2 regions of the Anaerosporobacter sp. genome follow, and region 1 is predicted to be linked to the other one. Evidence: riboswitches for the same ligand, from Rfam matches in the RefSeq annotation. Region 1 holds a riboswitch; the other holds the start of a gene.
The links. Region 1 has a riboswitch for cobalamin ahead of ACW2QF_RS06550 (energy-coupling factor ABC transporter permease). Riboswitches for the same ligand answer to the same signal wherever they lie in the genome.
Positions count from the first base shown of each region.

Region 2: linked by a shared signal. The riboswitch ahead of ACW2QF_RS11305 (DUF4430 domain-containing protein) and the one ahead of ACW2QF_RS06550 (energy-coupling factor ABC transporter permease) in region 1 are both predicted to bind cobalamin.

Region 1 is NZ_CBDLAM010000041.1:7,641-12,081, forward strand. Features, by position in the region: gene cobK (precorrin-6A reductase) at 1-206, opposite strand, end outside; gene ACW2QF_RS06545 (cobalt-precorrin 5A hydrolase) at 222-1,274, opposite strand; cobalamin riboswitch at 1,528-1,714, shown strand; gene ACW2QF_RS06550 (energy-coupling factor ABC transporter permease) at 1,886-2,644, shown strand; gene ACW2QF_RS06555 (energy-coupling factor ABC transporter substrate-binding protein) at 2,637-2,930, shown strand; gene cbiQ (cobalt ECF transporter T component CbiQ) at 2,927-3,697, shown strand; gene ACW2QF_RS06565 (energy-coupling factor ABC transporter ATP-binding protein) at 3,732-4,441, shown strand, end outside.
Region 2 is NZ_CBDLAM010000094.1:2,237-6,677, reverse strand. Features, by position in the region: gene ACW2QF_RS11315 (hypothetical protein) at 293-1,189, shown strand; gene ACW2QF_RS11310 (hypothetical protein) at 1,331-1,849, opposite strand; gene ACW2QF_RS11305 (DUF4430 domain-containing protein) at 1,836-2,255, opposite strand; cobalamin riboswitch at 2,389-2,589, opposite strand; gene ACW2QF_RS11300 (ATP-binding cassette domain-containing protein) at 2,869-4,441, opposite strand, start outside.

The DNA of each region.
Region 1 (4,441 bases):
GCAGAGAAGGATTCCTGATTAATCAGTGCAATCATATCATCAACTGTTAACCGAGCCGATGTAGTTTCTACATAATCTAAGTTTAATAAAAGATGTTCCCCATATTCAGTGGCTACACATGCATGTGTGGCTATTTTTAATGTATTTAGATATTCTGCCAAGATACGTCCTTCTGTTGTTCCAGCAAAGAGTAATATTCGTTTCATTAGTTGCCTCCAAATTTAAAAAAATTTAATTATATAGTCAGCTAAAACAACGGCGATGGTTACACCATTTCTGACTGTTTTTCTTATTATAAGAGAACCCTCAGGATCTTGATATAATGCAGCCCTTTCACAGACGTTATCAACTCCAGTTACAGATTTTACGAAAGTTGAAGGGGTAAAGTCACCTTCTAGGGAAGCTAATTCTGCAGAGGTATTTGTTATATAAGGTAGATGATATTTTTCACAGAAAGAAAGCAACCCTTCTTCACTAGACTTTAAATCAATACTGGCAATTTGTTTTATTGCATGCAAAGAAATATGATGTTTCGCTAATGTATGTAATATTAAGAATTCAATATCTTCCATAGGCGTACCTTTCTTACAGCCGATTCCAAGAGTTATAATCTTAGGAATTAAGCGAAGGGTAACTTCAAAGGGATATTTTTTGTCATCTAATGTAATAGCAATTCCAAAAGGTAGAGAAGTTTCATCTGGTGATTGCATTCGTAAATGATCGGGGAGGGGAGATTTCACAGGGAAATCACTAGTTAATCCAATCTCTTTATGATTAAGCAAATCACTAGAGACTTGTTTGGCTAGATTCATATCATCAATATACATATTGTTCTTAGTGGCAAATACATCTACAGCAAAGAGATGATTCAAATCGGTTGCAGTTGATATAATTGGCGTGGCACCAATGAAATCTGCAATTTGTTTCGTTAATTCATTACCACCACCGATATGACCAGATAACAGTGAGATTACGTATTGGCCAAGCTCATCAATAACAATAACAGCAGGATCGGTTGTCTTACTTTCAAGGAAGGGGGCTATAGATCGGACTGCAATTGCGCATGCACTTACAAAGATGATTGCATCTACATTATGAAATATTACTTTGATTTGTTCTTTTAGCGGAAGATTAAGTTTGGTAAGGTTAGGAGGAAGTTGTGATTTGATAGTTGTATAAGAAGTACAATCATTGCTGTTATTAACAAGGTTTTTATGTAATTCACTGCAAAGTGTTGAAGCATTTGGTGTAAATGAAAAAAGAACGTAGCGCATGAATAATTCCTCCTGGTTTATTTGAATTAAGTATACCTTAGAATGAATAAAATGTATATGAAATAAGAGTATAATTCCATACACAATTATTCCTATTATAGTTCAACAGTAGCATATTCATTGCATGAATTGAATATATTAACATCATATAACACTAGAAAAGTCTTAAGAATAGAGTAATACATAAGACAATATGTAGTTCTAACAATTGACAAGTATTTATGCACATGCTACTCTTATTAAAGTAAATTCAATATTGCTTTTGTTTTCAGGATTACTCATGGATTTTTCCGTGAATGGGGAAGCAGGTTAGAATCCTGCGCAGTACCCGCTGCTGTATGGGAATAGTAGTACTTCATTATGTCACTGTGAATAATGGGAAGGCGAAATACTATGTTTAACGCCCAAGCCAGAACACCCGACTGAAAATGAATTTACAAGGTTACGGGGATATAACCAGGTAGTTAATTAGAGAGTAAGGAATGTAATAATACCTCCTCTCTTTCTTTTCGTACCTGTCGTTGTATCGTAAGGAACAAAAACAGGGTGACGATTCAGAAATGTTAAGATAGCTGAATCGTTACGAAATTGAAAGAGAAGGAGGATTTTTTATGTCGAAAAGACAGAAACTCGTATTCAGAGCTTCTATACTGATAGCTCTAAGTCTAGGTATTGCACCGATAACATCTGCAATGCACATTATGGAGGGATATTTACCGATATCCTATTGCGTTATGTGGGGGGCTTTATGTGTTCCATTTTTAGTTTACGGTGCATTTTCAATTAAGAAGCAATTAAATAATCACAGAAAATTGCTTCTCATCTTTGCGATGGTAGGTGCGTATGCATTCGTACTATCAGCTCTTAAAATTCCATCAGTTACTGGAAGCAGTTCTCACCCGACTGGTACAGGATTAAGCGCAATTTTATTCGGACCAGGAGCAACTGCATTAATAGGCGTTATTGTACTGCTATTCCAAGCTGTTTTGCTTGCCCATGGTGGCTTAACAACCCTTGGTGCTAATACATTTTCCATGGCAATTGCTGGGCCAATCGTATCTTACCTTGTTTATAAATTAGTTTTGAAATGTAAAGGTTCTCGTTACGTAGCAATATTTCTTGCTGCCTCGTTAGGAGATCTATTCACATATGTTATCACTTCTTTACAATTAGGTCTTGCCTTTCCAAGTGCAGATGGTGGTGTGATTACTTCCATTATAAAGTTCATGGGAGTGTTTGCTGTTACTCAGATTCCACTTGCTATTATTGAAGGTTTTTTAACTGTAATAGTTGTTATTGCATTAGAATCATTTGCTAGGACAGAATTAGAGGAACTTGGTTTTAGAAAGGAGCTGCGTGAAGTTGAGTAAGAAAAAGGTTGTTGTTATATTATTGGTGATTTGTATCGTAATTGCTACAATTCCGTTACTTATACATAAAAATAGTGAATTTGGCGGTTCAGATGGCCATGCAGAAGAATTGATTACAGAGATTAATCCAGATTATAAAGTGTGGGCAGACCCTGTTATGGAGCCACCTGGTGGTGAAACAGAATCCTTATTATTTTGTCTACAAGCAGCGCTTGGGGCAGGAGTATTCGGTTATGGTTTAGGTGTTTTAAGAGAAAGACATCATAAGGAGAATAAGCCCCTATGATTATGATGGATAAATGGGCATACAGTTCTAGACTCAGAGATAAAAATCCATACAGTAAATTGCTTTTTGGAGTAGGAAATTTATTAATATGTATCATATGTCGAGACAATGTAGTATCCTTATGCATATTTATGATGATGTCTGCATTGATTGTGCTATTGGGGAAGATGCCGCTTCGAGCATATATACGATTGCTGTGTGTACCATTGATCTTCCTAGTAATAAGTACAATAACAGTGATATTTGAATTCGGACATGTGGAGTCCTCTAAGGTCGTTGTTTCCTTGGTTAACGGGAATATCTATATGACTGCGTGGTCTTTAACAAGGGGGATTTTGCTGTTTGGTTCATCTTTTGCATCCGTTACTTGTTTGTATTTTCTAGCGTTAACAACTCCCGTAATTGATTTGATTCAAGTACTTAGAAGTTTTCATCTTCCTAAGATTGTCATTGAGTTAATGTATCTAATCTATCGTTTTATATTTTTGTTATTAGAGACAGGAGATGCAATTGTAGTAGCACAAGATTGTAGATTAGGATATAAAGACCCGAAGACGTCAGTGAAATCTACATCTAAAATGTCAGCAGTGCTATTCGTACGTGCATATCAGAAAGCAGATGCTTTATTTAGTGCAATGGAATCAAGAGGTTATGACGGTGATTTATGTGTATTAAGTACTGTTGAACGACCACGAATCTGGGAAGGAGTATCTATGCTTGGGATTATTATAGTAGAGGGAATCCTCTGCTATAGTTTCTTAGCATGATAAGATATTGAGTAAAAGTTGGAAGGGTTATAAGATGATTGAAATTAAGAATCTGGATTATAGATATGAAGATGGGACAGTAGCATTACAGAATGTTAACATAACAATTCAAAAAGGCGAAAAGATTGCTATTATGGGACCAAATGGATCAGGAAAATCAACTTTATTTCTCTGTTTGAATGGAGTGTGTAAACCGACAAAGGGAAGTATTCTAGTGAACGGAGCGCCTATTGCTTATAATAAAAATGGACTTAAGAAATTAAGGCAGATGATAGGAATTGTTTTTCAAAACCCAGATCATCAACTGTTCAGTGCTGATGTCTATCAAGAGATTTCTTTTGGTCCGATGAATCTGGGACTAGAAAAAGAGATTGTAAGAGAGCGTGTAGAAACTGTTCTTTCGAATCTTCATATAGAACATCTGAGAAAAAGACCTACACATTTCTTAAGTGGTGGACAAAAAAAACAAGTTGCAATTGCTGATATCATGGCGATGAAGCCAGAAGTTATTTTGTTTGATGAACCAACAGCTGCACTGGATTCCTATCACAGAAAGGTCGTAAATTCTATGATTGATGAACTATGTGAGTCGGGAATAACGGTGATTCAAGCAACACATGATAGCGATTATGCTATGGAATGGGCAGATCAAGTTATCGTTATTCAAGATGGTAAGGTATTAGTAAAAGATACCCCGCAGAATGTATTTCAGAATGATGAGTTAAGGAAAAGGGCATATCTAGA
Region 2 (4,441 bases), on a different contig from region 1:
AATCAGCATAAGGTTCCCAAATTTTTTACTAGGCTCTATGCATCATTTTATGTAATAATAAGTATTCCCTACCTAAATATCCGTACTTAAGTATCTAGTTCATTATAAGATATAATTTTCCATAATTCAACTGGTTTATGCTAAAATAGGAAGCGGTTGTTTTTTAGTTCATATACCTTCGCCCATTAATTCTAAGTAGATACTGGCTATACAGCATGGAAGTTTACGTTATTATATGGTAAAATAAACTAAATAATATTTTGAAAAATATATTTGAAAGGAAAATTACAATATGAAGAAGATATTAGCAACAATATTATGTTTATGTCTAGTTATGACTTTATGCAGTCATGTTGTTTATGCAAACGATAAGAAAGATAATCAATCAATTACTGTCCTTAAAAAACCGCCTATGAAATATATGCTTTCCAAAGGTGCTAAAACAAAGAAAGTTTCTCCTCTGAAGTTAACTCAAAAGTCTAAAAAATCCAATGAAATTATTGATGAGGAGAAATGGTTTACTAAGAACAAACTAAATTCAAGACGTTATCAAATTATAGATAGAGACATTTCTTACTATGAAGACAGTGATTACAAAGACGATATACCTAGCTATGTCGAAGAGAACTACGATTATTTAATACTAACGGACGCATTTTATGATGATAATTATGTGTATTGTACATATGGTGGTAATTATGCAGAGGGATATATACTTACAATTTACAATAAAAAGACGAAAGAAATTGCATATCAATATGACTTTTCAAATTATCGATACTCTTCTAAATATGTAAAAGAGGATTATGATTACATCCAACAGAAAATCATGTGGGCGACAATAAAGAATAATGTTTTGTATGTATCAAATAGTCACTTAACTTATGCAAAAAGTTCATATAATCAAAATGCTTATATTACTGCTATTGATCTTAAAACAAATAAATTAATTTGGAGATCACAAGCGCTTGTTGCTAATAGTTATAGATTTGAAATAATTGGAGATGTTATCATCACAGGTTATGGTTTTACAGACAAACCAGACTACATATATCAACTGAATATACATACTGGAAAGATCATTAGTAAATTACTTGTTAAAACAGCCCCAGAGTATATTGTGAAGAAGGGAAATTATCTTTATATAAGAACTTATAATACAGATTATGTCTATAAGATAAGTAAATAATAGATATAAAAAAACTAAGTAGATATGTTATCTATGTCATCTTAACTTAATGACATTTGATTTGTAATCTACTTAGTTTTTCTTTTTAATATTCAACTACTTCTTTTACTTAGCATATGTTATGTCTATAAACATACATACTTAGTAAAATCTCTTAAGCTTTCTAAAAACAGTCATCAAAGGTTTATATAAGAATAATGCGAGTACAAAATTACCAATACAGTGAGTTACATCCCAAGGGATTCCTGCTATCCACCATGCGAATGCAGTTTTAACTCCACCAATAACTAGATATACTATGGAACCTAATGCTCCAAAACATAAACCAAACAAACCAGATACGATACTCCAAAACCATGCTGAATCCTGTTTACGAAATAGATACGTAATAATAGCTAACAAGGTCCAAATATAAATATACATAATGAACCAAAGACCCATTCCCCATATAAATGTTTCGATACATGTGAAAACTGCAATTGAATAGAATACTTTATATCCGAAAGTTAACGTGAAAATAATTATTAGTAACGATACAATTTCAATATTAGGTAAGAATAAAGCCATCTTACCAGCAATTAACGTTGCGCTCATTATTCCAATTAGTGCAATATCTTTTATTGATAACTTAGGGACTTTAACTGGATTATTGTGCTTCATAGGTTATCTCAAATGTATCTCCATCATAAACTGGCTGCGTTTCAATACCGTTATTACAATCTTCTCCATTAACTGAGAAAGACCAGAATGCACCATTCACATTATAATCTGCTGTTAATCCATTAACAGTTTTCACAAATAATCCATATTGAGCTTCTTCACCTTCTACCGTTAAGCCATCAATTTCTTCTAATGCAGCTCTCAAAAATTCTGCATCAGTTTTGTGGTCATACGTAGTACGATTGTCCTTATCATCAATTACGGTAACGGTAATTGATTTTGAACCTTTAACTGGTTTTGGTGAAAATTTCTTGTATGCGCAGAGTGCACCGACAACTAATACCACTAAGATTGCGATTCCAATAATGATTTTCTTAGAACTTAAATTACTTTTTTCTTTTTCCATACGTTCTCTCCTTTTTACATTAAAAAATCCTTCTACAACAGGAAGGTTTACCTGAGTAAAAGGAGACGCATGGTAAGTAAAATACATAAACGTATTTCCTTATCGTACAACCAATTACTCGTGGTTAGGCAAAAGCCTTCGTACAGCCATGGCAGGTCTCCTGACTTACAGATCTACATAAGTAACCATCTTCCCGGTTTCCCAGTGATGTAACGTTATAAAACGTTGGTTACAAATTCCCTGATTACAGTGACGAGTTCGTACAGGATTCACACCTGTTTCCCTTTTCACCAAACAAATAAATATGTTTGACACCTATGACTTAATATTATATTTTATTAATTACTTCAAAATATTATACCTAATATAAATCATTATAGCAAGTTTTGAATTCATATTCTTATAAAATGTTATTCCCATACTTTTTATATAATAAACTGTATGTTATTACCATCTATCTTCTTCTTTTAATTTTGACAGTAAATTTGACTCATTATTTATAGTCACTCAATATCTATAAATATATAAATCGTATGACCAGCTAGTCAATATGACCCTAAAGTCATTATGACCATCTAGTCAGTATGACTGATAAGTCATCACAATTAATGAGTCACTTTAACTCCTGTAATGCATTTTCCTCAAATATATATCTTCTATCACATATTTTAAAAATCTTATCTTTATGAGTTATGATGATTACCGTCTTATCTTTTAAATATGTATCTATAAGTTCAATCATTTTTCTTTCGGTAATATCATCTACATTACTAGTTGGTTCATCAAGAAGATAGATTTCTTTCTTTATTAATAATCCACGAACTACATTCAGCCTCTGTCTTTGACCTGTAGAAACGAATACACCTCGTTCGCCTATTAATGTATCAAGGCCTTTCTCTTGCATTGATAACCACTCTGATAACCCAACTGCATCAAGCATAGTATAAAGCTGTTCATCTGTAATGGATTGGTTGCCAAATGTAAGATTTTCACGTAAACTTAAGTCTAGCATCTCCGTATCTTGTGCGATAAATACCGCATCAATGTTCTGGGTTAATGGTTTCCCATCTAGAAAAATATGATTTTTGGTTTCAATGATACCTGAAAGAATCTTTAATAAAGTAGTTTTTCCTTGACCACTTTCTCCTGTAATACAGATTCGCTCTCCTTTGCCTATATGAAAGTTGGGGATGGTTATAGTGAGTGCTTCTTCATTAGAATTATATTGATATTTTAAGTTGCGGATAGCTAATTCGTGAAACCCATCTCCTATTGAAGTAGATGTATAGATTTCCGATTGTTCTTCGATAATCCTATCCATTTCTTTTTGTGATACGCAGAAGCTATTATAATCTCTTACAAAACTCGATATATTCCTATTATTAAATACAAGTTGAATAGTTACTAAGGACAAATAAGACATGAATTCTATAATCGGAAAGGTTTGATCTTTCTTATAGATGGCATATGCAACAAACATGCAAATCGGATAAAGTAAATAATTAACCGTTTTGTATAATGTAAAGCCAATTTCATTACCGATTACATATCGTTTGGTTGCTTGTAAATTCTCTCGACTAACCGTTTCTGATTTTTGATTTATGAAATCTAACCCACGTAATTTCTGTATAGTTGAGATGTTATTAATGCCATCCATGAATATGCTAGTCTGTTCTCCACGTACAACCGTCATTTTCTTTAATGTTGGTCCGATGAGCTTAGAACAGATCATTCGTATCGCTATTGAGATAAGTGAAATCAATACTATAATGATGGAAAACCATATGGAATAACTGGATATATATATTGTTAGGTACAAGATATATATGATGCTTATTGTGAATAAGAGTAGACTCATTAACATCGAACATTTCTTTTCAATTAATTGCGTCAATATCCCAGCAATATATCCTGTATTACCACGTTGTAGAGCTTCAGGTTTAGTATAATATAATTGTTTAAAGTAATATTCGAAGTTTGAGTTCCTTACATGTGCTTGAATGATACCATTGTAATAATCACATAGAAATTCGGTAAATTCCCATATAAGAATATATATGATAAAAAAACAGGCAGCTTTGACAAATTCATTTCTTACTATGTTGGTAGCAGTTACCTTAGATAATGCTGCTGTCATATAAGAATTCATGAATGACCAAAGTAAGATCAATATAGAATTTATGATT